One region of the Paucibacter sediminis genome, then DNA from elsewhere that is predicted to be linked to it. Evidence: predicted binding sites of a transcription regulator. Region 1 holds the regulator's gene; the other holds the start of a gene.
What was found. Region 1 encodes HrcA, which represses chaperone genes, less so after heat shock. Its sites were predicted from a motif close to TTAGCACTCNNNNNNNNNGAGTGCTAA; they were not measured.
Positions count from the first base shown of each region.

Region 2: a site for HrcA is predicted at 5,814-5,840, ahead of rpoH (RNA polymerase sigma factor RpoH). Genes of this name have one in related genera too.

Region 1 covers NZ_CP116346.1:449,712-464,875, reverse strand. The annotation lists gene PFX98_RS02170 (ribose-phosphate pyrophosphokinase) at 1-850, opposite strand, end outside; tRNA gene PFX98_RS02165 (tRNA-Gln) at 924-1,000, opposite strand; gene ispE (4-(cytidine 5'-diphospho)-2-C-methyl-D-erythritol kinase) at 1,041-1,967, opposite strand; gene PFX98_RS02155 (outer membrane lipoprotein LolB) at 1,977-2,522, opposite strand; gene PFX98_RS02150 (tetratricopeptide repeat protein) at 2,519-4,294, opposite strand; gene mutM (bifunctional DNA-formamidopyrimidine glycosylase/DNA-(apurinic or apyrimidinic site) lyase) at 4,381-5,196, shown strand; gene mutY (A/G-specific adenine glycosylase) at 5,233-6,285, shown strand; gene PFX98_RS02135 (hypothetical protein) at 6,336-6,644, shown strand; gene rapZ (RNase adapter RapZ) at 6,645-7,556, opposite strand; gene recN (DNA repair protein RecN) at 7,553-9,244, opposite strand; gene PFX98_RS02120 (NAD kinase) at 9,245-10,120, opposite strand; gene hrcA (heat-inducible transcriptional repressor HrcA) at 10,190-11,209, shown strand; gene PFX98_RS02110 (hypothetical protein) at 11,753-12,004, shown strand; gene PFX98_RS02105 (outer membrane lipoprotein) at 12,193-12,666, opposite strand; gene PFX98_RS02100 (HNH endonuclease) at 12,775-13,332, opposite strand; gene PFX98_RS02095 (TetR/AcrR family transcriptional regulator) at 13,842-14,570, shown strand; gene PFX98_RS02090 (acyl-CoA dehydrogenase C-terminal domain-containing protein) at 14,607-15,164, shown strand, end outside.
Region 2 covers NZ_CP116346.1:2,890,063-2,905,226, reverse strand. The annotation lists gene PFX98_RS13465 (FAD-dependent monooxygenase) at 1-1,025, opposite strand, end outside; gene ychF (redox-regulated ATPase YchF) at 1,118-2,209, shown strand; gene PFX98_RS13455 (CHASE domain-containing protein) at 2,350-5,112, shown strand; gene PFX98_RS13450 (chemotaxis protein CheW) at 5,220-5,726, shown strand; gene rpoH (RNA polymerase sigma factor RpoH) at 5,891-6,811, shown strand; gene PFX98_RS13440 (SCO family protein) at 6,866-7,477, opposite strand; gene cyoE (heme o synthase) at 7,479-8,399, opposite strand; gene PFX98_RS13430 (COX15/CtaA family protein) at 8,409-9,524, opposite strand; gene PFX98_RS13425 (SCO family protein) at 9,545-10,189, opposite strand; gene PFX98_RS13420 (SURF1 family protein) at 10,218-10,946, opposite strand; gene PFX98_RS13415 (DUF2909 domain-containing protein) at 10,967-11,185, shown strand; gene PFX98_RS13410 (cytochrome c oxidase subunit 3) at 11,272-12,156, opposite strand; gene PFX98_RS13405 (DUF2970 domain-containing protein) at 12,207-12,449, opposite strand; gene PFX98_RS13400 (cytochrome c oxidase assembly protein) at 12,446-13,048, opposite strand; gene PFX98_RS13395 (cytochrome oxidase small assembly protein) at 13,053-13,169, opposite strand; gene ctaD (cytochrome c oxidase subunit I) at 13,175-14,797, opposite strand; gene coxB (cytochrome c oxidase subunit II) at 14,825-15,164, opposite strand, start outside.

The sequences.
Region 1 (15,164 bases):
AGGCCTTGGCCGCGTCGGATAGGGGAATGGTGTTGCTGATCACCACCTCGTCCAGGTGCGAACCGGAAATGCGCTCGATCGCCGGGCCGGACAGGATGGGGTGGGTGCAATAGGCAAACACGCTCTTGGCGCCGCGGTCCTTCAGCACCTCGGCAGCCTTCACCAGCGTGCCGGCGGTGTCGATCATGTCGTCCATGATGACGCAGTTGCGGCCGTCGATTTCGCCGATCACATGCATCACTTCGGAGACATTGGCCGCGGGGCGGCGCTTGTCGATGATGGCCAGGTCGCAGCCCAGCTGCTTGGCCAGGGCGCGGGCGCGCACCACGCCGCCGACGTCGGGGCTCACCACCACCAGGTTGGAATAGTTGCGGGCCTTCAGGTCCGACAGCAGCACCGGCGAGGCGTAGATGTTGTCGACCGGGATGTCGAAGAAGCCCTGGATCTGGTCGGCGTGCAGGTCCATGGTGAGCACGCGCTCGACGCCCACGGTCTCCAGCAGATTGGCCACCACCTTGGCCGAGATCGGCACGCGCGTGGAGCGCGGGCGGCGGTCTTGGCGGGCGTAGCCGAAGTAGGGGATCACCGCGGTGATGCGGCGTGCGCTGGCACGCTTCAAGGCATCGACCATGATGAGCAGTTCCATCAGGTTCTCGTTGGTCGGCGCGCAGGTCGGCTGGATCACGAACACGTCGCGGGCACGCACGTTCTGCTGGATCTCGACCGTCACCTCGCCATCGGAGAAGCGACCGACCACGGCCTTGCCGAGGTCCACGCCCAGATGGGTGGCAATTTCTTGGGAGAGGACCGGGTTCGCGTTACCGGTGAAGAGGACGGTATTGAGCAGCACAGGCCATCCTTTGAGTCAGTGGCCTTTGGCCAGCCGAGCGGGGCGCCAAGGCCCCGGAGGTGGAAAAGAAATTTGGCAGGGGAAGAAGGATTCGAACCTTCGCATGTCGGAATCAAAATCCGATGCCTTAACCAACTTGGCGACTCCCCTACACAGGACACTGCAGAGCTGCAGCACCCCATAACTTTACTCAGTCTTCAGTCCATTCGCGAAGCGGATGAACATCCAAACTGCGGCATATTTTTCCGAGCCATCCCGGAGGAAGATCCTCCAGATTTGTCGCCATGGCCTGGTTCGACATGCCTGCATCTTGTGATGCTTTCTCCCCTGACACTCTGGCAAACACCGCACTGCCCGAGCCCGTCATCCGGCTGTTGCCGAAGCGGTCTTGCAGCAGTCGCAGCGCCTGACTCACTTCGGTACTGTGATGCTCGGCGGCGGCTTGCAAATCGTTGCGACCCCAACCTTGAATCACGCTGGCAAGCCAGTCGGACCTCGTTTTGTCTTCGCTGCTATTGTGTGCAGGAAAGCCCGCTACTATAGCCACGCTTTTTGATCTCTGCAAGAGCGGCGACGAAAATATTTCCTTGGTGCCTATGCTCGTGGCCGGTTTCAGCACCGCCAGGGTCTGGGCGGGCAGTGCGATGGGGTGCAGGATTTCGCCCACGCCCTCGACAAAGGCGTTGCTGCCGCCCAGGAAGAAGGGCACATCGGCACCCAGGCTGAGACCGAGCGGAAGCAGGCGCGCGCGCGGCCAGTGCAGGCCCCAGAGCCGGTTCAGCGCCAGCAGGGTGGAGGCGGCATCCGAGGAGCCGCCGCCCATGCCGGCACCGGCGGGTAGGCGCTTCTCGATATGGATGTCGGCGCCCAGCGCGCAGCCGCTCTCGCGCTGCAGGGCGCGCGCGGCGCGCAGGCAGAGGTCGTCGGCGGGCAGGGCGTCGCCCCGGTCATGGCGCAGCAGCTGGCCATCGCTGCGCTTCTCGAAGTGCAGGGTGTCGGCCCAGTCGATCAGCGCGAAGACCGATTCGAGCAGGTGATAGCCGTCGGGCCGCTTGCCCACCACATGCAGAAAGAGATTGAGCTTGGCCGGGGCCGGGACGTCGTAGAGCGCTTGCATGGCAGCGTGTCAGGGTTTGGGGTCGAGGCGCACGCGCAGCGTGGCCTCGGGTTCGGTGCTGCGCCTGGCCAGGATCAGGCCCTCCTCGTAGCGGCTCAGGTCCACCTCCCAGCCCAGTTGCCGAAAGCCGGCCTCGTCGCCGGGCCTGCGCAGGTGCGCGGCCTGCGGCCAGGGGCGGCCCATCAGCCAGTCGAACATGGCGGCGATGGGAATGGCCTCGCCCAGCAGCTCGCGGGTGAGGGCGTCGAGATCGTCGAAGCGGCGTTCATCGCTGGGGGTCTGCAGCAGCACCTCGCTGCCGCTCCAGCGCGCGCGCGCCAGCAGGCTGCCCAGCGGGGTGCTGAGTTCCAGTTGCCCGGCCTTGGCCGAGCCCTGCAGCTCGAAGCCGGCATTACCGCCCTGGGCGCGGGCGCCGTTGAGTGCCGCCACCTGCACGCTCAGGCGGCCGCTCAGGCGCAGATCCTCGGCCTGGGCCTGATAGGGCTGCGGTTGCGGCGGCACGCTGACGCAGGCCGCCAGGGCCATGCAGGCGCAAAGCGCGAGTGCACGCCTCATGGCTTGGCTTTGAGGCGCTGCATGGTCTCGCGCAGGGCTTCGTTCTTGGGGTCGCGCTTGCTGCCCTCGGCCCAGATGCGCTTGGCTTCGTCGCGCTGGCCTGCCGCCCACAGCACCTCACCCAGGTGGGCGGCAATCTCGGCGTCGGGGCGCGAGCCATAGGCCTGGCGCAGCAGACGCTCGGCCTCGTCGAGCTTGCCCATGCGGTACTCCACCCAGCCCATGCTGTCGACGATGAAGGGCTCCTGCGGCGCGAAGCTGAGCGCCTTGGCGATCAGCTCGCGTGCCTCGGGCAGGCGCTCCTTGCGATCGGCGAGCGAATAGCCCAGCGCGTTGTAGGCGTGGTAGTGGCTGGGGCGCAGTTCGATCACCTTGCGCAGCAGCGCTTCCATCTCCGCGGTGCGCCCCAGCTTCTCGGCCATCATCGAGCGCTCGTAGATCAGATCGGCATCGTCCGGGAAGCGCTCGCTGGCCTTGCTCAGCACGTCCAGCGCCGGCGCCCATTCACGCGCATCGCGCAGCAGTTGGGCCTCGGCCAGCAGCTTGGCGCGCAGATCTTGTTCGCGTTCGCCGGGCAGGGCCTGGATGAGCTGGCGCGCCTGCGCCAGCTTGCCCTGCCGCGCCAGCAGCGAGGCGCGGCGCAGCTGGGTTTCCATCTGGCGCTGCGGCGCATCCACGCGCAGCAGCCAGGCCTCGGCCGCCTTCAGCTCGCCACGCATCTCGGCCGCGTGGGCCAGCAGCAGCCAGGCCTGCTGGCGCGCATCCTTGCCGGCATCGCTGAGCTCGGGCTCGGCCGCCTTGTCGCCCTCCAGCCGTTTCAGAAAGCTGCGCAGCGCGCCGTCGGCCGCCTCGGCATGGCCCAGCTCCAGCTCCAGCGAACCCAGCGCCAGCCAGGACGAGGGGTTGTCGGGCATCTGCTCGGTCAGCAGGCGGAACTCGCGTGCGGCATCGGCCGGGCGCTGGGCGCGCGCCAGGGCGCGGCCGTAGGCCTGGCGCAGGCCGTGGTTGTCGGGCTTGGCCTGCAGGGCCGACCTGATCAGCGTCTCGGCCTCGGCGCGCTGCCCCATCAGGTCCAGGGCCAGGATCAGCGGCTCCTCGGCGTCGGGGAATTCACTGGCGGCGCTGCGGGTCAGCGCCATCGCACCGTCGACCTCATCGGCCACCTGCTCCAGCTTGGCCAGCACCAGCATGCCCATCATGCGGGTGTCGGGCTGTTGGGCCGCCTCCTGCAGCGTCGGCTTGAGGCCTGCCAGCACCTGCTTGGGCTCGGGCGCGCGCTGGAACAGCTGGGGCAGCGATGCCAGCACCGCGCCGCGCTGCGCGGCCGGCGTCAGGGCCAGCAGCGATTTCAGCGGCGCGGCAGCCTCCGCCGGCTTGTTGAGCAGGGCCAGCAGCTGCAGCAGCGATTGATGGGCGTCGATGGAATCGGGCGAGGCATCGCGCCATGCCTTGGCGGCGATCAGTGCCTGTTCGCCGGCGCGTGCCTGCAGGGCAATGCTCACCACGCGCTTGAACAGGGCCTGGTCCTGGGTGCGGCGCGCCGCGTCCAGCAGCACCTGGTAGGCGGTGCCGGCCTGTCCGGCATTGAGCTCCAGCTCGCCGATCAGCAGCTGGTAGAACAGCGGCGCATCCATCGCCGAATTGCTGATCACGGCCGGTGCGGAGTCGGCCTCGCTGGCGGCCCAGGCCGGAGCGGCGCAGCCCATCAGGACGGACAGGATGGCCGGCGCCCACAGCGGTTTGGCGGGCGGGCGGCGATTCGAGGCGGGCATGCGGGGCTCCTGGAGAACGAATGGGCCAGCCCGTGCGAGCTGGCCCTGCAGTCATTCTAGGCAAGGCGTCGCTCGTATCATGAGTCATGCCTGAATTGCCCGAAGTCGAAGTCACGCGCCGCAGCTTTGCCGACGCCATTGCCGGAGCCCGCGTGCTCGAACTCAGGCTGGGCAAGCCGCTGCGCTGGCCGCTGGGCGTTACGCCGCAAAGTCTGGTGGGGCGCCGCGTGGGCGAGGTGCGGCGGCGCGGCAAATACCTCTGGCTGCCGCTGGAGCCGGGCGGCTTGCTGCTGCATCTGGGCATGTCGGGCTCGCTGGCCTTCCGGGAGCATGCGCCGCCGGCCGGGCCGCATGACCATTTTGAATTGCTCACCGACCGCGGCAGCCTGCGCCTGACGGATCCGCGCCGCTTCGGTGCGGTGGTCTGGTCGGATGCCCTGGATGCCGACCCGGCCGCCAAGCTGCTTGCCGGCCTGGGGCTGGAGCCCTTCGACGCGCGCTTCGATGGCGCGCATCTGCATGCCGGCCTGAGCGGCCGGCGCGTGGCCATCAAGCAGGCCCTGCTGGCGGGCGACATCGTGGTGGGCGCCGGCAATATCTACGCCTGCGAGGCCCTGTTCCGCGCCGGTATCGATCCGCGCCTGCAGGCGCAGCGCCTGAGCCGGCCGCGTGCCGGCCGCCTGGCCCTGGCGGTGCGCGAGATCCTGGCGCAGGCGGTGGAGGCCGGGGGCACGACGTTGCGCGACTTCAAGGACGCGCATGGCGTGGCCGGCAGCTTCCAGATGCAGGCCCAGGTCTACGGCCGCGAGGGCGAGCCCTGCCTGGTCTGCGGCACGCCGATACGCCGCATCGTGCAGGGGCAGCGCTCGACCTATTACTGCCCGTCCTGCCAAAAACGCTGATTCAACCGCTGATTCACGCGTTAGCATGCGCCGCGCATGAGAGAAGAAGAGCCCAGCCCCGCCGAGATCCAAGCCCTGTTCGCCCCCACCCTGGTGGCCTGGCAGCGCAGCCATGGGCGCAACGCGCTGCCCTGGCAGAACACACGCGATCCCTACCGCGTCTGGCTGTCCGAGATCATGTTGCAGCAGACCCAGGTGGGCACGGTGCTGGGCTATTACCAGCGCTTTCTCGCCAGCTTCCCGAGCGTGCGCGAGCTGGCCGCGGCGCCGCTGGACGAGGTGCTGACCTTGTGGGCGGGCCTGGGCTATTACAGCCGCGCACGCAATCTGCACCGCTGCGCCCAGGCCGTCTGCGAGATGCATGGCGGCGAGTTTCCGCGCAGCGCCGAACTCCTGCAGACCCTGCCCGGCATCGGCCGCTCCACCGCCGCCGCGGTGGCCTCGTTCTGCTTTGGCGAGCGCGTCGCCATCCTGGACGGCAACGTCAAGCGCGTGCTGTCCAGGCTGCTGGCCTTCGACGGCGACCTGGCCAGCGCGGCGCAGGAAAAGCTGCTGTGGCAGCGGGCCGGCGAGCTGCTGCCCGCCAGTGCCGACATGCCCAGCTATACCCAGGGCCTGATGGATCTGGGCGCCAGCCTGTGCAGCGTGCGCACGCCGCAATGCCTGCTGTGCCCGGTGAGCGAGCTGTGCCTGGCGCGCGCCCAGGGCGAGCCGCAGCGCCTGCCCATCAAGACGCGCAAGCTCAAGCGCAGCCGGCGCGAGAACTGGTGGTTGTGGCTGGAGCATGAGGGCCGCATCTGGCTCGAGCAGCGCCCGGCCACGGGTGTCTGGGCGGGGCTGTGGACCCTGCCGCTGTTCGACGACGAGGCCGCGCTGCAGCGGCAGTTGGACGGACTTGCCGGCCTGGGCGCCAGCGCCGAGGTGCTGCCGGTGATCCAGCACGCGCTGACGCATCTGGATTGGGTGCTGCATCCGCGCCGCGCTGAGGTGGCGGGGCCTGCGCCCGAGTTGAGCGGCGGCGTCTGGGTGGCGCGCGAGCGCCTGGCCAGTTATGCGTTGCCGGCGCCGCTCAAGCGCCTGCTGGATTGATGGCGGATGGATGGCGTATGCTTGCCCCCCTCGACAGCCGACCCCACACCATGCACAGCACTGCCAAGCCCGCCGTCAAGAGCGCGATCGAATCGGCCGTGGTGGCGGCCCTCGCGGGCGCCACCTGCCTGTGGTTTCTGATCTCGGCGGCCAATATGGACGAGGTCGACGGTGCCAAGGCTACCCTGTGGGGCCTGGGTCTGGCGGTTTGCGTGATCGCCCATATCAGCTTCGTGGGCGTGGCCCTCAAGCATGCCGGCCGCCGCGTGCTGCCCTGGCTGCTGGGCATGGTGATCCTGTTTCCGGTGGTCTCGGTGGTGGCCATGGTCCTGCTGCTGCAGGACGAGCAGGCGGGCTGATTACTTCGCGTCCAGCTCGCGGTGCCGCTTGAGCACCTGGCCGTGATAGGCGAACTGCTTGGACAGCGTCTCCACCAGATAGACCGAGCGGTGCTGGCCGCCGGTGCAGCCGATCGCCACGGTCAGGTAGCTGCGCTGGTCGGCCGCGAAATTGGGCAGCCATTGCGAGATGAAGGCGCCGATCTGGCCCAGCATCAGGCGCACCTCGGGCTGGGCCTCCAGATACTCGGCCACCGGCGCATCGCGGCCGGTCAGCGGACGCAGCTCGCGGTCGTAATAGGGGTTGGGCAGCACGCGCACGTCGAAGACGAAATCGGCATCGCTGGGCACGCCATGCTTGAAGGCGAAGGATTCGAACACCAGGGTCAGCGAGGTGCCGCTCACCACCACCAGATCGCGCACCCAGGCGCGCAATTGCGCGGGCCGCAGCTGGCTGGTGTCGATCACCGTTGACTCCACGCGCAGCGCCGCCAGCAGCTCGCGCTCCAGCTCGATCGCGTCCAGCAGGATGCGGTGCGCATCCTCGCCGTCCTGCTGGGCCTGGCGCAGCGGATGCGGGCGGCGCGTTTCGGAGAAGCGCCGCATCAGGGTGTCGGTATTGGCGTCCAGGAAGATCGAGCGCAGGCCCACGCCCTCGGTGCGCAGCTGCTTGATGAGAGGCAGCAGATGCGGCAGCGAGCCGGCGCTGCGCACGTCCACCGCGATCGCGACGCGGCGCTTGCCGCGCTGCTTTTCCAGCGTCAGGAATTCCAGCAGCAGCTCGGGCGGCAGGTTGTCCACGCAGAAGAAACCGGCGTCCTCCAGCGCATGCATGGCGATGGACTTGCCGCCGCCCGACACGCCCGTGACCAGCACCACATCGCTTTGCGGCGCTGGCTTGGCCTCGGCCCCCCGCTTGCTATTGCTGCTCATGACCTGGCCTTTTTGCTGCGCGCTGCCGCGCCGGAGTTGGAGAGATCCAGCATCTCCTGCGCATGGGCAATGCTGGTGGACGAGAGGCGCTCGCCGCCCAGCATGCGGGCGATCTCCGCCACGCGCGCTTCACCATGCACCGGCTGCACATCGCTGCAGGTGACGCCGGCGCGCAGGGCCTTGGAGACGACGAAATGCTGGTCGGCGCAGGCGGCCACCTGGGGCAGGTGGGTGACGGCCAGCACCTGGCGCTCGCGCCCCAGCTGCTTCATCAGCCGGCCCACGGTCTCGGCCACGGCGCCGCCCACGCCGGCATCGATCTCATCAAAGATCAGGGTGCCGGCGCCGCTGTCCTGCTGCTGGCAGGTGGTGACGGCGATCGCCAGCGCGATGCGCGAGAGTTCGCCGCCCGAGGCCACCTTGGCCAGCGGCCGCGGCGTGCTGCCGGCGTGTCCGGCCACCAGGAATTCGGCCGACTCCAGGCCGAAGCTCTGCGGTTGTTCCTGCTTGAGCAGGGCGATCTCGAAACTGCCGCCGGCCATGCCCAGCAGCTGCATGGCCTGGGTGACGGCGGCCGCGAGCTGCGGCGCCGCCTTGGCGCGTGCGGTGCTGAGGCGCCGCGCTTCCTGTTCATAGGCCTGGCGCGTCCGCTCCAGCGCGGCCTGCAGGGCGGCCAGATCGCTGGCAGCGTCCAGCGCCGCAAGCTCCTGCTTCCATTCCCGCAGCAGGGCCGGCAGCTCGGCCGGCTGGCGCCGGTAGCGGCGCGCCAGCGCCACCCAGGCGGAGAGGCGTTCGTCCAGCTCCTGCAAGCGCTCGGGCTCCATGTCGGCACCGTGCAGATAGGCGCTGAGCGTGTGCGTGGCATCCTGCAGCTGCGTCTGCACGCCCTGCAAGGCCTCGACGGCGGGTTGCAGGCGGGCGTCGTAGGCCAGCACGTCCTGCAGATCGTCCAGCGCGCGCTGCGTCAGGCCCTCGGCATTGAGCTCGGCCTCGCTGAGGGCTTCGAGCGCCTTGCGCGCGGCATCCATCAGCGACTGCGCATGCGAGAGCCGCTGGTGTTCACCGTTCAGCTCATCCCATTCATCGGCGCCGGGCGCCAGGCGATCGAGCTCGCCGATCTGCCAGCTCAGGCGTTCATGCTCGCGCGCCAGCTCGCCCTGGCGCGCCTGCGCCGCCTCCAGGCCTTCGCTCGCCTGCTTCCAGTCGGCGTATGTCTTGGTGACCAGCGCGGTTTCTATGCCGGCATAACCGTCCAGCAGGGCGCGCACCGCGGGCGCGCGGGTCAGGCCTTGCCAGGCATGCTGGCCATGGATGTCGAGCAGGCTGTCGGCCAGCTCGCGCAGCTGCGCCACCGTGGCGGCGCTGCCATTGATCCAGGCGCGGCTCTTGCCCTGCGCGTCGATGACGCGGCGCAGCAGCAGGCAATCGTCGTCGCCGTCAAAGCCGGCCTCGGTGAGCCAGTCGTGCAGCGAGGCGGGGCGGTCGAACTCGGCCGTGATCTCGGCCCGCGCCGCGCCCTCGCGCACCACGCCGGCATCGCCGCGGCTGCCCAGCGCGAGCTGCAGGGCGTCGATCAGGATGGACTTGCCGGCGCCGGTCTCGCCGGTGAGCACCGCAAAGCCGTTGCTGAAGTCGAGTTCAAGTTCGGGCACGATCACGAAATCGCGCAGGTTCAGGCGCCGCAGCATTCAACTCACCCCTTCGTACCAGCGCAGCTTGCGGCGCAGCGTGGCGTAATAACTCCAGCCGGTCGGATGCAGGAAGCAGACCTTGTGCTTGGAGCGCCGCACGGTGATGCGGTCGCCGTGCAACAGGCTGGCCAGGCTCTGCATGTCGAAATTCACGCTGGCATCGCGGCCGGCCACGATCTCCAGCCGGATCTCGCCCAGGTCGGGCAGCACGATGGGGCGGTTGGAGAGCGTGTGCGAGGCGATCGGCACCAGCACCCAGCCGCCGATGCTGGGGTGCAGGATGGGCCCGCCGGCCGACAGCGAATAGGCGGTGGAGCCGGTGGGCGAGGCGACGATCACGCCGTCGGCGCGCAGATTGGCCACGAACTCGTCGCCCACGTCCACGCGCAGTTCCACCATCGAGGCGGTGGCGCCGCGGCTCACCACCACGTCGTTGAGGGCCAGGCCCTCGAAGATGATGCGCTCATCGCGCCAGACCGCGCCCTCCAGCATGGCGCGCTGCTCTTTTTCGTAGGTGCCGGCCAGGATGGGCTCGAGCGCCTCGCGAAAGCGCTCGATCGAGATGTCGGTGATGAACCCGAGCCGGCCCTGGTTGATGCCCACCAGCGGGGTGCCATGTCTTGCCATCTCGCGGGCAAAGCCCAGCATGGTGCCGTCGCCACCGACGACGATGGCCAGATCGCACTCGCGGCCTAATTCGTCGTTGGAGAGGGCATCGAAGGCGGTGATGCCGGTGTTCAGGGCGGTCTCGCGCTCCAGCGAGACTTCCAGGCCGAGGCCGGCCACGAACTCGGCAATCTCCTCAAGCACAGGGCGTATGCCCCTGGCCTGGTGCTTGCCCACTAACGCCACATGACGGAATCGCTTGGCCATGCGCAGAATTACACCACAGGGTTGCGACGACTTGCGGAACATGGCGGGCCTGTCCGTACAATGAAAACCATGCTCGACGAGCGCTCCAAATCACTGCTGAAAACCCTGGTCGAACGCTATATCGCGGACGGTCAGCCCGTGGGTTCGCGCACGCTGTCCAAGGCCTCGGGCCTGGAGCTCTCGCCCGCGACCATACGCAATGTGATGGCTGATCTGGAGGAACTGGGCCTGATCGCCAGCCCGCACACCAGTGCCGGCCGCATTCCCACCGCGCGCGGCTATCGCCTCTTCGTCGACACCATGCTGACGGCGCAGCCGGCCCTGCTGGGCGCGGACGCGCGGCCCATCGAGACGCAGTTGCAGCCCGACCAGCCGCAGCGCGTGATCGCCAGCGCCGCGCATCTGCTGTCCAGCCTGTCGAGCTTTGTCGGCGTGGTCACCGCGCCGCGCAAGCCCAGCGTGTTCCACCACATCGAGTTCCTGCGCCTGGGCGAGCGGCGCGTGCTGGTGATCATGGTCTCGCCCGACGGCGATGTGCAGAACCGCGTGATCTTCACCGCGCAGGACCTCAGCCAGGCCGAGCTGGCCGAGGCCAGCAACCGCCTCAACGCCCATTACGCCGGCCTCACCCTGGAGGCGGTGCGCGAGCGCCTGAGGAGCGAAGTGGATGCGCTGAAGGGCGAGATCGGCCTGCTGATGAATACCGCCGTGCAGGTCGGCACCGAGGCGCTGGAGCATGAGGAAGAGCGCGTGGTGATCTCCGGCGAGCGCAATCTGCTCACCGTGCAGGACTTCAACAACGACATGGGCAGCCTGCGGCGCCTGTTCGAGATGTTCGAGCAGAAGACCCAGCTGATGCGCCTGCTCGACGTCTCCAGCCGCGCCGAGGGCGTGCGCATCTATATCGGCGGCGAGAGCCAGGTCGTGCCCTTCGAGGAGCTCTCCATCGTCTCCGCGCCCTACGAGGTGGATGGCCAGGTGGTGGGCACCCTGGGCGTGATCGGCCCCACCCGCATGGCCTACGACCGCATGATCCAGATCGTCGACATCACCTCGCGCATGGTCAGCAACGCGCTGTCGCAGAAGTAGGGCGCAGCCAACTGCCCTATACAATCCGCGCTCCTGGCGCCGGCCGGGATGCGCAGGGCAGTCAACTCAGTTGGTGAGAGGGCGCCCTGAGTGGAAACAGAAGATGTTGTATCAGTGGGCCGTTAGCTCAGTTGGTTAGAGCAGAGGACTCATAGCGAAAGTTGTGCACCGGGAGGCGAAAGCGCCCGAGTGAATGGCGTCAAAGTCGGTGAAACCTGACGGCCCGCAAGGGTGCAAGGCAATGCCGAGCCAAGCCCTGAAAGGGGAAGGTGTAGAGACTAGACGGCGCCCGCCTACAGGCTGCAAGGCTCATGGCGAAGGCATAGTCCAGGGAGTCCAGAAATGGGCACAAACCGGAATCCTTTGGTCGCAGGTTCAAGTCCTGCACGGCCTACCACTTGATACATGCGAAGCGGCGTGGGTTGTCAGGCTGGCGGGTGTGTGGGTTCAGAGTCCCGCGAACGCCGAGGGCTTTGGATAGACGGCGGCCTGTCGACGAAGTTGCAATTGCCTCACCGGCAACCGCAACGCGAAGGAGCTGGCATGACCACAGCCGCCGCCTTAGTTCACAAGAATCGTGCCAGCCCGTCTGCGCATCTCGGCCGCAATGAATTCCATTTGATCCGCGTGATTCAAGAGCAGGGCTCTCCTGTCAGCGCCGTCTCGCATAGAGAACGACGTGCCGCTGCCCTTGTTGCCGTCGGTCACGATGACGATGCAGGCGACCGCATCGGTATGCCGCAACAAGGTTTCACAAAGGTCTTCGTATCTGCCGATTTGCTTCGGCGTAGCTGAGTCATTCAACTTTTTTGCTCCACGAGTTGGACATTCACGCCCCAGTCGTCGAGGCCATGCCAGCCAATATCGCCAGCAGATGGCTCACCAGGTGAGCCATGCGCGAGCGATTTGCACAGGACCAAAAAAAAGGGCTTGGCGAATTTGCCAAGCCCTTCTTGCTTGAGAGCGATCGATCAATCGGGCGATCAGCGCGCTGGCGCCGGTGCCGGCGCCCGCGTCACGCGCGTCTTGCCGCCGGTGGTCACCAGTACCACGGCGTCGCCGGGCAGCAGGGTTTCGCCGGCCTTGGCTTGCACCACCGAGCGGCGCTCGCCATTGCGCAGCTGCAGCAGGATCTCCACCGCTTCTTCGCGGGTGGCGTTGCGTTCCACGGCGTTGCCGATCACGGCACCGGCCACGGCGCCCAGCACGCCGACGATCTGGCCCTCGCGGCGGCCGCCGACGCTGGAGCCGGCCACGGCACCGATCACACCGCCGGTGACGGCACCGGCGCCGCTCTGGCTGCCGTCCACGGTGACCGGGCGGATCGAGAGAATGGTCGCGTCCTGCACCTGGGACATGCGCTGGGCGTCGCCGCGTTGCACCACGTCGGGGCTGGTGGTCGAGCAGGCGGCCAGGGCTGCCACGGTGGCGGCGACGATCAGTTTCTTGATGGGCATGGTTCCTCCGGATAAGTCGTGGAAGACCAACGTCGCCGTGGGCTTCGGCGTTGACCGGATTACAAGTCTTTACCGGCGGCCATGACCTCGGTCATGCCCGAACTGAGCTCAGGCATGCAGGCGGCTGGACCTGGGCACGCTGGCGAGCAGGAACTCCATCTGGTCGGCCAGGATGCGGCGCCCGCGCAGAATCATGTCCTCGTGCAGGCTCGGCACATAGGGCAGGTATAGCAGGCTCATGTGGGCCTCTTCGGGCATGCGGTTGCCCTTGCGGCCGTTGCAGCTCTTGCAGGCGGTGATGCAATTCATCCAGGTGTCGTGCCCGCCGCGCGAACTGGGGATGATGTGCTCGCGGGTCAGGTCGTCGGGATGGTGGCTGTGGCCGCAGTAGGCGCAGACATAGCGGTCGCGCGCGAACAGCTTGGGGTTGGAGAGGGCCGGCGCCTGGCGCCAGGCCCGCGAGGGCACGGCACCGCGTACCGCGATGATGGGGTGCACTTCGATGCGCGATTGCATGCCGGTGCGGCGCTGCAGGCCGCCGCGCAAGACATGGCAGGGGTCGCCAAGCGTCCAGGCCACACCGTCGCTGGCATAGATCACGGCGGCTTCCTTGGTCGTGATCCAGGCTTGCGGTCTGCCCGAGATATCAAGTTGCAGAACATCCACAGCGTTGACCTCCTGCCCGCAGCGTACTGCATTAGTGCGCGCTAACTCAAGCCTGGCGCGCGGGGGTGGGCGCTTTGTGCCCGGGCCGCGACGCGCCATGGCGGCCTAGGGCCTGTTAACACTACGCCAATGGGTCGCGTTGTCGGCCAGAAAGGCCTCAGGCAAGGCGCAAACCGCAGCCGGGTTGGACACCCGGCGAGGATTTGCAACGCGGCCTGCGGCCTTTCTGGCCCCAACCCTGCGGGAAGGCTCGTCTCGGCGGGCCACGCGTCGTTGCAACGCTGGCCCGCACGCGAGTGCGGGCCAGCGCTGCGCCTAGCTTGGCCCGCTGAGGCGAGCCTTCGCGGCCCATCGGCGTAGTGTTAACAGGTCCTAGGCAAGCGTGCGGTTCTAGGCGGCTTCCCCTAGAAGTTGCGGCAAAACCCGGCTTGTCAGACTTGGCTTTTGGGCAAAAATAGAACGATCGTTCGTTTTATTATGCGGACGCCCCAAAACTCCCAGGACCTGCCTTGACCGCTACGCCAGACCCCAGCGCCCGGACCGCTGCGAAAGCAGTGGCGCCGCGCCGTGCCGTGCGTTCGCTGCAAAAAGGCCAGCAGACGCGCGCCGCGATTCTTGAAGCCGCATTAGGCCTGGCCTCGCACATGGGCCTGGAAGGCCTGTCGATCGGCGCCTTGGCCGACGTCACCAAGATGAGCAAGTCGGGCGTGTTCGCCCATTTCGGCTCGCGCGAGGAACTGCAGATCGCGGTGGTGCGCGAGTATCACGCCAAGTTCGAGGAAGAGGTCTTCTTCACCGCGATCCGCGAGGCCCGCGGCCTGCCGCGCCTGCGCGCGCTCTACGAGCGCTGGGTGCGGCGCGTGTCGGTGGAGATCGATTCGGGCTGCATCTATATCAGCGGCGCGGTCGAGTTCGACGACCGGCCTGGCCCGGTGCGCGACGCCCTGGTCTCGATGGTGAAGGCCTGGCATGCCGCCCTGCACCGCGCCATCGTGCTGGCCAAGGAGGTCGGCCACCTGAAGCCGGATGCCGATGTCGAGCAGATCCTGTTCGAGTTGCACGGCCTGATCCTCTCCCTGCATCACGACGCGCGCTTCATGCGCAGCCCGGGCGCCATCGGGCGCGCCGAGGCGGGCTTCGAGCGCGCCATCCAGTCCTATGCCACGCCGGCCGGCCTCAAGGCCGATCGCGAGCACAGCCCCAAGTCAGCCGCCGCAGCCATCAAGAAGCGGCCCTGATCTCTCATTACTACAAGCCCACCTCAGGAGCTCCACATGCCTCAGTACAACCCGCCCCTGCGCGACATGAAGTTCGTGATGCACGAACTGCTGCACGTCGTCGACGAGTTGAAGCTTTGCCCCAAGCATGCCGACATCGACGAAGACACCATCAACGCGGTGCTGGAAGAGGGCGGCAAGTTCTGCTCCGAGGTCATCACGCCGATCAACCTGAGCGGCGACGCCGAGGGCTGTGTGCTCGACAAGACCACCCACGAGGTCACCGCACCCAAGGGCTTCAAGGAAGCCTACGCCAAGTACGTGGAAGGCGGCTGGCCGGCTCTCTCTTGCGACCCCGAGTACGGCGGTCAGGGCCTGCCGGTGATGATCAACCAGTGCATGTACGAGATGATGAACTCGGCCAACCAGGCCTGGACCATGTATCCCGGCCTGAGCCACGGCGCCTACGAGGCCCTGCACGCCCATGGCACGCCCGAGCAGAAGAGCATCTACCTGCCCAAGCTGACCAGCGGCGAGTGGACCGGCACCATGTGCCTGACCGAGCCGCATTGCGGCACCGACCTGGGCCTGCTGCGCTCCAAGGCCGAACCGCAG
Region 2 (15,164 bases), 2.4 Mb from region 1:
GCCTCGCTGGCAAAGCCCTTCAGCAAGGCATCGGTCAGCTCGCCCATGGCCCAGGTGTCGAACTGGCGCCGGCGCACATAGCGGCGCAGCAGGCGCTCGTCGCCCAGCGGACGCCAGGGCTCGCGCGCGGCGATCACGCTGGCCAGCGCCGCCACATCGGCCAGGCCCAGGTTCAGGCCCTGGCCGGCCAGCGGGTGCACCAGATGGGCGGCATCGCCCAGCAGAACCCAGCCGGGGCCGCAGACCGGCTCGGCGCGCGCCAGGCTCAGCGGCCAGGCGCTGCGCTGGCTGGCCAGCGTGAGCGTGCCGGCCGCGCCGCCGCTGGCTTCCAGCAGGGCGGCTTCAAACTCCGCCGTGCCGGCCGCCATCAGCTCATCCGCGCGCTGCTTGGGCAGCGACCAGACCAGGCCGTAGGAACAGCCGGGCTCGGGCCGCTCGAAGGGCAGCAGCGCCAGCACATCGGGCGAACGGAACCATTGGTGGGCCACGCCCTGGTGCGGCTGGCTGGCGCGCAGGCGTGCGGCAATCGCGCTGTGGCCATAGGCATGCACGTCGAAGCGCACGCCCAGGACCGCGCGCGAGGCCGAGTCGCGCCCTTCACACAAGGCCTGCAACTCGGCCGGCACCGGCGCATCGACCAGGCGCACATGGGGCGAGAAGCGCAGCGCGGTGGCGAGCTCGGCCTCCAGCGCGGCGGCGTCGACGATATAGGCCAGCTCGCGCACGCCTTGCTGCCAGGCGCTGAACTCCAGCAGCGCGCCGGCGGCATCGCCGCGCACCTTCATGTCGTAGACGGCAGACACCGCGTCGGCCGGCAGCGCGTCCCAGACGCGCAGCTCGCGCAGCAGGGCCACCGAGGCGGCGTTCAGCGCATAGGTGCGCACGTCCTCGCGCGGCGCCGCCGACGCGCCGCTGGGCTCGGGCTGGCCCAGCAGGGCCACGCGCAGACCACGCGCCGCCAAGGCCAGCGCCAGCGCCCGCCCGACGCAACCGCTGCCGCGCACCAGGATGTCAAATCGTTCCATGGAGCTCATTGTAGGCAAGCCGACTAAAATACCGCCTTTGCCTCCCGGCCAGCCTGCTCCTTCCTGCTTGGCCCCTTTCGAAAGCGTCCCTCATGAGCCTCAAATGCGGCATCGTGGGCCTGCCCAATGTGGGCAAGTCCACTCTTTTCAATGCGCTGACCAAGGCCGGCATCGCCGCCGAGAACTATCCCTTCTGCACCATCGAGCCCAATGTGGGCGTGGTGGAACTGCCCGATCCGCGCCTGCAGAAGCTGGCCGAGATCGTGCAACCCGAGCGCATCCTGCCCGCCATCGTGGAATTCGTGGACATCGCCGGTCTGGTGGCGGGTGCCTCCAAGGGTGAGGGCCTGGGCAACCAGTTCCTCTCGCACATCCGCGAGACCGACGCCATCGTCAACGTGGTGCGCTGCTTCGAGGATCCCAACGTCATCCACGTGAACGGCAAGGTCGATCCGATCTCCGATATCGAGGTGATCCAGACCGAACTCTGCCTGGCCGACCTGGGCACGGTGGAGAAGAGCCTGCACCGCTACAACAAGGTGGCGCGCGCCGGCGACAAGGAAGCGATCGCGCTGGTCAAGGTGCTGGAGAAATGCCAGGCCGCGCTGGACCAGGCCAAGCCGGTGCGCGGCATCGACTTCAGCAAGGAGGAGCTGACCATCCTCAAGCCGCTGTGCCTGATCACCGCCAAGCCGGCGATGTTCGTGGGCAATGTGGCCGAGGACGGTTTCGAGAACAACCCCTTCCTGGAGCGCCTGAAGGAATACGCCGCGGCCCAGAACGGCCCGGTGGTGGCGATCTGTGCCAAGACCGAGGCCGAGCTCTCCGAGATGGAGGACGAGGACAAGGCCATGTTCCTGGCCGAGATGGGCCAGGACGAGCCCGGCCTGAACCGCCTGATCCGCGCCGGCTTCAGCCTGCTGGGCCTGCAGACCTACTTCACCGCCGGCGTGAAGGAAGTGCGCGCCTGGACCATCCACAAGGGCGACACCGCACCGCAGGCGGCCGGCGTGATCCACACCGACTTCGAGCGCGGCTTCATCCGCGCCCAGACCATCGCCTACGAGGACTTCATCGCCTACAAGGGTGAGCAGGGCGCCAAGGACGCGGGCAAGATGCGCGCCGAGGGCAAGGACTATGTCGTCAAGGATGGCGACGTGCTGAACTTCCTCTTCAACGTCTAGTCTGACACCGTCCTTTCGCATGGCGTCGCGCCATGCCGACAGTCAAACGCCCGGCCCGTTCAGTCTTCTGGCGCCGGGCGTTTTTGCATTAGGCTCATGGCGCAGTGGCACCGCCCTGCCACCGAGCCCTCCCCTTCTTCATGCCGCCTCCGTTCCTCACCTGGGCCCTGCGCAGCCTCTTGCTGGGCCTGGCCTACGCCCTCATCAGCGTGCTGGCGCTGCGCCTGGCGTTGCCGCCCAATTACGCCACCCCGCTCTACCCTTCGGCGGGCCTGGCGCTGGCCGCGCTGCTGTGCTGGGGCTGGCGCATGGTGCCGGCGGTGGTGCTGGGCTCCTTTGCCGCCAATGTGCTGCTGGCGATGGAGCGCGGCCATCCCTCGCTGCTGGGGCCGGCGCTGATCGGCGTGGGCGCTGGGCTGCAGGCCTGGGTGGGCGCCTGGGCCGTGCAGCGCCTGCGCGGCGCGGACCCGGAAGAGCTGAGCCTGACCGAGCCGCGCGACCTGGCGCTGTTCTACGCCCTGGGGGCCGGCCTGTCCTGCCTGATCAGCCCGAGCATGGGCGCGGCAGCGCTGTGGCTCAATGGCGCGGCCACGCTGGCGCAGCTGCCCTCCACCTGGGGCCATTGGTGGGTGGGCGACACGCTGGGCGTACTGATCGGTGCGCCCATCACCCTCACCCTGATCGGCCAGCCGCGTGCCACCTGGGCGCCGCGGCGCATCAGCGTGGCCCTGCCGATGCTGGCCGCCACCCTGCTGATGGTGCTGGCCACCTCCCAGGTGATCAGCTGGGAGACACAGGGCCAGCGCCAGGCCTTCGAGCGCGATGCGCTGGCGGCCGCCAACGCGCTGGAGACCGCGCTGCAGGAGCCGCTGCAGGCGCTGGCAGCCAACCAGGTGCTGTTCAGCATCTACCCGAACCTGAACCGGCGCGAGTTCGAACGCGGCAGCGTGGCGCGGCTGGCCACCGGCAGCCGCCTGCTGGCGCTGGGTTGGGCGGCCAGGGTGGGCCCCAGCGAGCTGGCGGCCTTCGATGCGGCGGCCCGCCGTGACGGCCTGGCCGACTATCGGGTACATGAGCGCCAGCGCGCGGGCGATCTGCGCATCGCCACCGACGAGGACAAGCTGGCGATCCGCCTGATCGAGCCCCTGCAACGCAATGCCAGCGCGCTGGGCGTGAACATCCGCGCGATTCCGCAGGCGCGCCCCGCGCTCGACCACGCCGCGCGCACCGGCCTGCCCGCGGCCACCGCCGGCTTCCGGCTCTCGCAGGACAGCGCCGACAACACCGGCGTGGTGCTGTACCAGGCGGTCTATGCGGGCGAGCCGGGTGAGCCGGACAATCAGGCGCTGCGCCAGCAGGCCTTGCGCGGCATGGTGTTCGCGACCATCCGCCCCGACCAGGTGCTCGACACCGTGGTGCGTGCCAGCGCACCCTACCTGGCCTTCTGCCTGGTGGATACCGACCCGCACACCGCCCGGCCGCTGCTGGCCGGCAAGCCGGGCTGCGCGGCGCAGACGCTGCCACCCCTGAGCCGCGTGCACAAGCTGCAGTTCTCCGGCCGGGCCTGGGAATTGCGTGCCTGGGCCGCCGGCCCCATGCCCAGCCACGACGGCATGGGCAGCCTGCTGTTCGCCGTGGTCGGCCTGATCAGCACGGCCCTGCTGGGTGCCCTGCTGCTGACCGTGACCGGTCGCGCCAAGCGCATCGCCGACCTGGTGACCGAGCGCACCGCCGAGCTGCGCCGCGAGGTGCAGGAACGCGAGCGCGCGGCCGAGGCCCTGCACGCCAGCGAGGAACGCTTTCGCAACATCTTCGAACACGCGGCGGTCGGGCTGGTGTTCACCGATCTGCGCGGCGTGCCGCAGCAGGTGAACCCCTATTTCTGCCGCCTGGTGGGCTTCAGCAGCGCGGAGCTGATGCAGCGCTCCAGCATCGCCATCACCCATCCGGACGACCGCGCCGAAGACCTGCGCCTGGGCCGCAGCCTGTTGCGGGGCGAGATCGACAGCTATCGCCGCAACAAGCGCTACATCACCAAGTTCGGGCAGATCGTGCAGGTGCGCGCCCTGGTGAGCATGCAGCGCGATGCCCGCGGCGAGCCGTTCCGGTTGGTGGGCGTGGTGGAAGACGTCACCGACCAGCTCAGGCTGCGCGAGCTGGAGCGCGCCCGCAGCGCCGCCGAGGCCGCCAACCAGGCCAAGAACGAGTTCCTCTCGCGCATCAGCCATGAATTGCGCACCCCGCTCAACGCCATGCTGGGCTTCACCCAGCTGCTGGAACTGGGCGGCGAGCAGCAGCTCAGCGAGCAGCAGCGCGGCTGGCTGGCGCAGATACGCGCGGCCGGCTGGCATCTGCTGGAGATGATCAACGAGACCCTGGACTGGTCGCGCATCGAGACCGGCGCGCTCAAGCTCGAGCTGGCCCCGCAGGCGCTGGAACCGCTGCTGGCGTCGACCTGGGCCATGCTGGAAGCCGACGCCGCCAAGCGCGGCATTGCCTACAGCGTGGAACTGGCGGCCGACGCGCAGCAGGTCTACGCCGATGCCACGCGCCTCAAGCAGGTGTTCACCAATCTGCTCAGCAATGCCGTCAAGTACAACCACCCGCAGGGCCAGGTGCGGGTGAGCAGCCGGGCGCTGGGCGATGAGCGCATCGAAATCACCGTGGCCGACACCGGCCTGGGCCTCAGCGAGGCGCAGCAGGCCCAGCTGTTCCAGCCCTTCAACCGGCTCGGGCGCGAGCTCAGCCAGGCCGAGGGCACGGGCATCGGCCTGGTGATCTGCAAGCGCCTGGTGGAAGCGATGAACGGCAGCCTGACGGTCCGCAGCGCGACGGGCCAGGGTGCGAGCTTTGTGCTCGACCTGCCCGCCAGCGCCGGCGCCATGTCCAGCGCCGCGGACTGAGCACAATGGCCGGGCCGCCGCGGTTTATTGCCGCGGCAGGCCCGGCCCGGCTAGGCACAATAGCGGGCAGCGCGTCCAACCATCGAACCATCCCAAGCCTTCGCCCCATGAGCTCTACCGAACTGGCCACCCGCCCCAACCAAGCGCTGACGCTCGCCGACGATCACAAGTCCTTTGCCAGCCGGCAGTTCCTGACCTTCCGCATCGGCGCCGAGGAATACGGCATCGACATCCTGAAGGTGCAGGAGATCCGCTCCTACGAGGCGCCCACCCGCATCGCCAACGCACCCGCCTTCGTCAAGGGCGTGGTGAATCTGCGCGGCGTGATCGTGCCCATCGTGGACCTGCGCCTGCGCCTTGGCAGCCCGGCGGAGTACAACGCCTTCACCGTCTCCATCGTGCTGAACGTCTGCTCGCGCGTGGTCGGGGTGGTGGTGGACTCGGTGTCGGACGTGCTGGAACTGGGTGCCGACGCCATCAAGCCGGCGCCCGAGGTGAGTGCCGCCATCGACACCCGCTTCGTCACCGGCCTGGGCAAGGTCGGCGAGCGCATGCTGATCCTGCTCGACATCGAAGGCATGGTGGGCAGCCCGGATTTCGGTCTGATCGACTGATCTGAGGCCGGTTGCCGCGCAGAAAGTTAGCGCGCACCCTCGCTGGAGGCGTCGAAATAGCTGAGAAAATTTGCTTCTCGGTGGCCTTTAGCACTCATTCGCCATGAGTGCTAATATTATGGACGTCGAGCCATAGCGGCTGGGAGAGGTAGAAAGCCATGAGCATGATGTCCAACGCCACTGCACTGCAAGTACGCGACCCCTGGGCGCTGCTGCCCTCGCTGGGCAATCTGGATGCCTATATCAGCGCCGTCAACCGCCTGCCCCTGTTGACCCCCGAGGAGGAGCAGTCCTTCTCGCGCCGCCTGCGCGAGCATGGCGATCTGGAAGCCGCCGGCCGGCTGGTGCTCTCGCACCTGCGCCTGGTGGTGTCGATCTCGCGCCAGTACATGGGTTACGGCCTGCCCCAGGGCGACCTGATCCAGGAGGGCAATGTGGGCCTGATGAAGGCCGTCAAGCGCTACGACCCCGACCAGGGCGTGCGCTTGGTGTCCTACGCCATGCACTGGATCAAGGCCGAGATCCACGAGTACATCCTGCGCAACTGGCGCATGGTCAAGGTGGCCACCACCAAGGCACAGCGCAAGCTGTTCTTCAATCTGCGCTCGATGAAGCACAGCCTGAAGGAAGACGCCGCCGAGGGCCAGACGCACCGCAACACGCTCACCGAAGCCCAGGTGGACCATGTGGCCCGCGAGCTCAACGTCAAGCGCGAGGAAGTGCTGGAGATGGAGACCCGCATGGCGGGTGGCGACGTGGCCCTGGAGCCCCAGACCGATGACGACGGCGAGAGCTTCGCCCCCATCGCCTACCTGGCCGACGACAGCCAGGAGCCGACGCGCGTGCTGGAAAGCCGCTCGCGCGACGCGCTGGCCGGTGACGGCATTTCGCGCGCCCTGGCGGTGCTGGACGAGCGCAGCCGTCGCATCGTCGAAGAGCGCTGGCTCAAGGTCAACGACGACAGCAGCGGCGGCATGACCCTGCATGACCTGGCGGCCGAATACGGCGTCAGCGCCGAGCGCATCCGCCAGATCGAGGTGGCGGCAATGAAGAAGATGCGCAAGGCCCTGGCCGAAACGGCCTGAGCGAGCCGATCGCCCTTCCCCATGCAAAAGGCCCCTCGCGAGGGGCCTTTGTCTTTACGAGCGCTCGTTCAGCAGCAGCTTGATGTCGTCGGCCAGCGCCTGGGCGCCGGCGCCGTAGCGGGCGAACACGCGCACCCGGCCCTGGGTGTCGAAGATGAAGCTGGCGGCGGTGTGGTCCATGGTGTAGCTCTCGGGCGTCTTGCCCGGCACCTTGGCGTAATAGACCTTGAACTCGCGCGCCGCATCCTTGAGCTGCTCGGCATTGCCGCGCAGGGCCACGAAGCTCGGGTCAAAGCTCGTCATATAGGGCTTGAGCAGTTCCGGCGTGTCGCGCTCGGGGTCGACGGTGATGAACACGCCCTGCACCCGCTCGCCATCCGCGCCCAGCGACTTCTTCACCTGGGCCAGTTCGGCCAGCGTGGTCGGGCAGACATCGGGGCATTGGGTGTAGCCGAAGAACACCACCACCACCTTGCCCTTGAAGTCCGCCAGGCTGCGCGGCTTGCCATCCTGGTCGGGCAGGCTCAGCTGGCGGGCATAGCTGGCGCCGCTCAGGTCCACGCCGCGGAAGGCGGGCTTGGCCGCGCCCCCGATCTGGTCGCAGGCCGCCAGCGTCAGCGCGCTGAGGGCCGCCAGGAACAGTCGTCTCGTGGTGTTGCGTTGCATCTCAGGCGATCCAGGGCATCAGGTAATGGTCCAGCAAGAGCGCCGCGAACAGCAGCGACAGGTGGAGGATGGAGAAGCGGAAGGTGGCGCGCGCCAGCTCGTCCGAATACTGGCGCCAGAGCTTGAAGGCGTAGGCGCAGAAACCCAGGCCCAGGGCCAGCGCACTGGCCAGATAGATCCAGCCGCTCATGCCGGTGAGGAAGGGCAGCAGCGTGGCCACCAGCAGGATCCAGGTGTAGAGAAAGACCTGCAGCCGCGTGAACTCCGAGCCATGCGTGACCGGCAGCATGGGCAGGCCGGCCTTGCGGTAATCCTCGGTGCGGTAGAGCGCCAGCGCCCAGAAATGCGGCGGCGTCCAGAGGAAGATGATGAGGCACAGCATGAGCGCCTCGGGGCCCACCTCGCCGCGCAGCGCCGCCCAGCCCAGCACCGGCGGCATCGCGCCCGAGGCGCCGCCGATGACGATGTTCTGCGGCGTCATCGGCTTGAGAATCACGGTGTAGATGACCGCGTAGCCGACGAAGGTGGCGAAGGTCAGCCACATCGTGAGCGGATTCACCCACACCCACAGGATGGCCGAGCCGATGCCGCACAGCAGGGCCGAGAAACTCAGGGTCTGGACACGGCTGAGTTCGCCCTTGGCGGTGGCGCGCCAGGCGGTGCGCTTCATCTTCGAGTCGATCTGCTGCTCGATCAGGCAGTTGAAGGCAGCGGCCGCGCCGGCCACCAGCCAGATGCCCACGGTGGCGGCCAGGATCACGCCCCACTCGGGGCCGCTGGGCCAGCCCGGCACCGCCAGCGCCATGCCGATGACCGCGCAGAACACGATCAGCTGCACCACGCGCGGCTTGGTGAGCTGGTAGAACTGCTGCCAGCGCGAGGGCGCGCCGGGGGCAGCGAGGGTGGTGGGGGTCGTTGACATGGGAAGCGTCTATCGTAGGGCAGCGGCGCGCTGCGCTGCGTGCAGGCGCGCCAACATGAAACTCAGGATCAGCAGCAGGGCCGCGGCCCCGCCGGTATGGGCCAGGGCGGCCAGCAGCGGCCAGTCAAGCACCACGTTGGAGAGGCCGGAGAGCAGCTGCCAGCCGGCCACCAGCAGCAGGCGGCGCGCCCACAGCGGGCCCTCGGACAGCGGCCGGCGGTGCCAGCGCCAAGCCAGCCCCAGCAGCGCCGCGAACACCAGCAGCGCGCCGATGCGGTGGCTCATGTGGATGGCCGTGAGGGCCGCGAACGGCAGCCAGCCACCGTCGTGGCCCACGCCCAGCGCGCGCCACAGCGTGAAGCCATGCTCGAAATCCATCGCCGGCCACCATTGACCCTGGCATTGCGGGAACTCGCTGCAGGCCAGCACGGCGTAATTGGTGCTGACCCAGCCGCCCAGGCTGACCTGCGCCAGCGCCAGCACCAGCAGCGCCCAGGCGGCCAGGCGGTCGCCGGCCGGCCAGGCCAGCGGCCGCGGCGCATAGGCCTCGGCCTGCCAGGCCAGCAGCATCAGGAGGCCCATGGCGCCCAGCAGGTGCAGGGTGACGATGGCGGGGAACAGCTTCATCGTCACGGTGAGCGCGCCGAAGGCCCCCTGCATGCACACCCACAGCAGGGTGACGGTGGGCCACCAGGGCGAGATCGGGCGCGCCGCGCCGCGCCGCGCCTGCCACCAGCTCAGCACACACAGCACCAGGATCAGGAAGCCGACCCCGCTGGCCAGGTAGCGATGGATCATCTCCACCCAGGCCTTGCCATGCGTCACCGGCCCGCTGGGCATGGCGGTCTGGGCGGCGTGGATGTCGACGCTGGCGCCCAGCGGCGAGGCGCTGCCATAGCAGCCGGGCCAGTCCGGGCAGCCCAGGCCCGAGTCGGTCAGGCGCGTGAAGGCACCGAACAGCACCAGGTCAAAGGTGAGGAACAGCGTCAGCAGGGTCAGCGCGCGCAGGCGCGGGCCCAGCCCGGCACCGCGATGGCGCAGCCGCCACCACAGCAGCGGCCCAGCACCGATCAGGGTGCCCAGCAGCAGCAGGCGCAGCCAGGGGGTGAAGTCGAAGGCGTTCATGGCAGGCGGGGCGGCGGCGATCAGCGTCCGGGCTTGTCCCAGCCGGCATTGGCCTTGATGAGGCGGTCCAGGTCCTTCTTGACCTTGGACGGGTCGGGCTGCACCGGCGAGCGCATCATCCAGCGGCCCATCGGGTCGATCAGGAACAGATGCTCGTTCAGGCCATGGCCCTCGGCCGGCTTCAGCCAGGCCTGGATCTGGGCGCGCGGCGCGCGCAACACCGTCACCGGCACGCCGGCACTGACGGCGGCAAGCACCTCGGGGCGCAGCGGTTGGTCATCGGGCACCAGCCAGAGCTTGTCGATCTTGTCGCGCTCCTTGCCCATCATCTCGCGCAGCTGGCGCTGCATGAAGAGCAGGCGCTCGCAGGCGCTGTCGCAATGCGCATCCTGCACCAGGGTCAGCAACCACTGGCCCTTGAGCGATTCGGCCGGCACCGGCTGGCCGCGCAGGTCCTGCAGGCTCAGGCTGGGCGGCAGGTCCACGGTAGGCGTGATCAGCTCGCCATAGGCCTTGCCGCGCGGCTGCAGCACGTAGAAGGTGAAGTAGGACGCCAGCACCGGCGCGGCGCACACCGCCACCACCAGCAGCATGCGCAGGCGGCCGGCGCGCTGCTGCGCGTTGGCGGCACCGGCCATCGCGCCGGGCTGGGGCTGGCTGTGCACCGTGAAGGACAGCGGCGCGTCGGCCTGCTCAGGCGATGGGGCGGCGGCGCCGGGGACGGATGACTTGGAACCAGACATAGAGACCTAGAAGCAGCGCACAGAGCGCGAACCATTGAAAGGCGTAACCGTAATGCTTGTGGATGTCGACGGCCGGGGCCGGCCAGTCGCGCAGCAAGCCATCGTCGGCAGCCGCAGCCCGCGTTTGCAGCAGCGCGGCCGGCAGCAGCGGGATGCCGAGCTCGGCCGCATAGGCATCGGGTGCCAGATTCTGCCGGATCGCGCCGGCGCTGCCCTGGCCCAGCTCGTACAGCCTTGAGGGCGACGCGGCCAAGCGCCCCTCGACCTCCACCTCGCCGGCCGGCGTGGCCAGCGCGGGCAGGCGCGTGCGGTCGGCCTGGTCGCGCGGCACCCAGCCGCGTTGCACCAGCAGCGACTCCGCGCGCCCCGCCAGCCGCAGCGGCGTGACGACGAAGAAGCCGACCCGGCCATCCATCGGACGGTTGTCCAGAAACACCGTCTTGTCGGCCAGCCAATGGCCGCGCAACTGCGCGCGCCGGTGCAGCTGCTGCGCATCGCCGCGCAGCTCGGCATTGCCCAGCGGCGCCTGCTGGCCGCGCTGCGCGATGGCCTGTTCGAGCGCACGCTTCTGGGCCGCCCGGTCGAGCTGCCAGAAGCCCAGCGCGGCGGTGATGGCCATGCCCAGCAGCGTGCCCAGCAGCACGATCAGGCGGCGTTGCAGCGGGCTTGCCTCAGCCATGATGGGGAATAATGCCGGCCATGAAATTCATCTTCGCGATCGCCTTCATCGGCATCCTCGGCGCCCTCGCGGCCGCCGGCCTGTTCATGCTGAAGAACGGCAGGAAGGAACAGCGCGGCGCCAATATGGCGCGCGCGCTGGCGGTGCGCGTGGGCGTGTCGATCGCCCTGTTCCTGTTCATCTGGATCAGCTACTCACTGGGTTGGATACAGCCGACCGGCATACCGGTCGGCCGCTGAAGCCGGGCTGGCAAAGAACGAAAAAAGCGCCGCTGCATGCGGCGCTTTTGCTTTGGCATGGCCAGGGGCTGCAGCAGCCCCCATGCTCACATCCAGTAGACGACCACGTACAGGCCCAGCCACACCACGTCGACGAAGTGCCAGTACCAGGCCGCGCCTTCGAAGCCGAAGTGGCGGTCCTTGGTGAAGTGGCCCTTCTGCAGGCGCAGGGTGATGAACAGCAGCATCAGCATGCCCACGAAGACGTGGAAGCCGTGGAAGCCGGTCAGCATGAAGAAGGTGGAGCCGAACACGCCCGAGCTCAGCTTGAGGTTGAGCTCATGGTAGGCATGCGAATACTCGTAGCCCTGCACCACCAGGAAGGTGATGCCCAGCAGCACGGTGATCCACATGAAGGCGATGGTCTTGCTGCGATTACCGTCCAGCAGGGCATGGTGGGCGATCGTCAGCGTCACGCCCGAGGTCAGCAGCAGCGCGGTGTTGACCGTCGGCAGGGGCCAGGGGCCCACGGTGCTGAAGGCTTCCACGGTGCCGGCGGGCGAGGCGGTCAGGCCGGCCGCGACGCTGGGCCACAGGCCCTTGAAGTCGGGCCACAGCAGCGCGTTCTCCAGGCTGCCCAGCGCCGGCACCGAGTGCACGCGCGCCCAGTACAGCGCGCCGAAGAAGGCCGCGAAGAACATCACTTCCGAGAAGATGAACCAGCCCATGCTCCAGCGGAACGAGACGTCGATGCGCTCGCTGTAGAGGCCGCCTTCGCTTTCGCGGATGGCGTCGCCGAACCACTGCTTGAGCACGAAGGCCCACCACAGCAGGCCAAAGGCCAGCGAGTAGGCGCCCCATTGGTGATCGTTGATCCACTGGCCAGCGCCCAGGATCACGAAGAACAGGCCGATGGCGGCCATCACCGGATGCCGCGAGGGCCCGGGCACGAAGTAATAGGGAGTCTTCCCCTGAGTCGTCGCAGCCGACATGATGCTTCTCTCCTCGAACTTCAAACTTTGCAGTTCAAACCAAATGCTTATCAGTTGCCGGCGACGCCGCTGCCAATGACCCAATTGACCAGCAGCACCAACACCAGCACGAACAGCGCCGCCCCAATCACCCCGGCAATGATCACATGCACGGGATTGAGTTGCGCCACATCTTTCTCATAACCGGCACCCTTGCGGATGCCGAAAAACGACCAGGCCACCGCCTTCATGGTCTGCAGGAAGCTGCCCTTGCGGGCCACCGCCTGCTTGAAATCCTCACCCGCCTTGCTCATATGCGCGACTCCGGCTTCTTGAGCTCGGCCTGCTTCTTGCCCGGCACCTCGAAGAAGGTATAGGACAAGGTGATGGTCTTCACATCCTTGGGCAGCTTGGGGTCGATCACGAACACCACCGGCCACTGCTTGCTTTCACCCGCGGCGAGCGTGTACTCGTTGAAGCAGAAGCATTCCAGCTTGTTGAAATGCGCCGTCGCCTGCTTGGGCGCATAGCTGGGGATGGCCTGGGCCGACATGGTGCGGCTCTGGATATTGCGGAACTCGTACATCACCGTGGTCAGCTCGCCGGGATGCACCTGCAGATGCGACACCGCGGGCTTGAAGTCCCAGGGGCCGCGCGCATTCGCATCGAACTCGATGCTGATGGTGCGGCTGTAGTCGATCTGGGTGTTCTTCACATCCTCGGCGCGCACCGCATGCTGGCGCTCGGAGAGCGACAGCACGTTGATGCCCAGGGCCGTGCACACGGCCCGGTAGAGCGGCACCAGCGCATAGCCGAAGCCGAACATCAGGCCCACCACGACCAGCAGCTTGCCGACCATGAGCCGGTTGTCCCGGCGCAGGATCTGGCTGACATGCCAACGCGGTGTGTTCATGCGTTCAGAACCCCAGGTAGGCGATCTTGGCCATGAAGCCGATCGCAAACACGGCCGCCACCGAGGCCAGGATGAAGGCCAGGCGCCGGTTGCTCTTGCGTTGCTCGGGGGTCAGGGCCATGGTGCTCAGCCGATGATCTTGGTGGCGCTGGCGTCCAGCTTGGGCGGCTCTTCAAAGGTGTGGAAGGGCGCCGGCGACGGCACTTGCCATTCCAGGCCTTCGGCAGCTTCCCAGGGCTTCATCGGAGCCTTCTCGCCCTTGCCGCGCATCATCGGGATGACCACGAACAGGAAGAAGTAGACCTGCATCAGGCCGAACCAGAACGCGCCCACCGAGGCGATGGCGTTGAAGTCGGCGAACTGCAGCGGGTAGTCGGCATAGCGACGCGGCATGCCGGCCAGACCCAGGAAGTGCATCGGGAAGAAGGTCACGTTGAAGCTGATCAGCGAGCCCCAGAAGTGGATCTTGCCGCGCGTCTCCGAGAACATCACACCGGTCCACTTCGGGCCCCAGTAGTAGACGCCGGCGAACAGCGCATACAGCGAGCCGGCCACCAGCACGTAGTGGAAGTGGGCGACGACGTAGTAGGTGTCCTGGATCTGGATGTCGATCGGCGCCATCGCGCAGATCAGGCCGGTGAAGCCACCCATCGTGAACACGAAGATGAAGCCCACGGCCCACAGCATCGGCACTTCGAAGGTCATCGAACCGCGCCACATGGTGGCCAGCCAGTTGAAGATCTTCACGCCCGTGGGCACGGCGATCAGCATGGTGGCGTACATGAAGAACAGCTGGCCCGTCACCGGCATGCCGGTGGCGAACATGTGGTGCGCCCACACGATGAAGGACAGGATCGCGATCGAGGCGGTCGCGTACACCATCGAGGCGTAGCCGAACAGCTTCTTGCGGGCGAAGGCCGGCACGATCTGGCTGACGATGCCGAAGGCCGGCAAGATCATGATGTAGACCTCGGGGTGACCGAAGAACCAGAAGATGTGCTGGTACATCACCGGGTCGCCGCCGCCGGCGGGGCTGAAGAACGAGGTGCCGAAGTGGCGATCGGTCAGCGTCATCGTGATGGCACCGGCCAGCACGGGCATCACGGCGATCAGCAGGTAGGCGGTGATCAGCCAGGTCCAGGCGAACATCGGCATCTTCATCAGCGTCATGCCGGGCGCGCGCATGTTCAGGATGGTGACGATGATGTTGATCGAACCCATGATCGACGAGGCGCCGAGGATGTGCATCGCGAAGATGCCGGCATCCATCGAGGGGCCCATCTGCAGGGTCAGCGGTGCGTACAGCGTCCAGCCCGCGGCGGGGGCGCCGCCGGGCATGAAGAAGGACGACACCAGCATGATGGCGGCAGGAATCATCAGCCAGAAGCTGAAGTTGTTCATGCGCGCGAAGGCCATGTCCGAGGCGCCGATCTGTAGCGGGATCATCCAGTTCGCGAAGCCCACGAAGGCCGGCATGATGGCGCCGAACACCATGATCAGGCCGTGCATGGTGGTGAACTGGTTGAACAGCTCGGGATTGAAGAACTGCAGGCCGGGCTGGAACAGCTCGGCGCGGATGCACAGCGCCAGGATGCCGCCGATCATCAGCATCGTGAACGAGAACAGCAGATACAGGGTACCGATGTCCTTGTGGTTGGTCGCAAACACCCAACGACGCCAGCCCGTCGGGGCATGGTGATCGTGGTGGTCATGAACGTCATGACCGTGATGGTCAAGCACAGCACTCATGTTGATTCCTTCTTTGACGTCCGATGATTATTTGCGCGCGGCCACGACTTCGGCGGGCTGCACCACTTGGCCGGTCTTGTTGGACCAGTTGTTCTTGGTGTAGGTGATCACCGCGGCGATGTCGGTATCGCCGAGCTGCTTCCACGAGGGCATGGCACCGTTGTTCTGGCCATTCAGCAGCACCGCGACCTGCTTGAGCTTGTCGTCGTTCAGCACCACGGGCGAGCCGTCCAGCGGCTTGATCGGGCCGGCGCCCTTGCCGTCGGCCTTGTGGCAGGCCGCGCAGTTGGCGTTGTAGACCTTCTCGCCGCGCGCCAGCAGCGCGGGCAGTTCCCAGACCTTGCTCGGATCATCGGCCTTGGCGGCC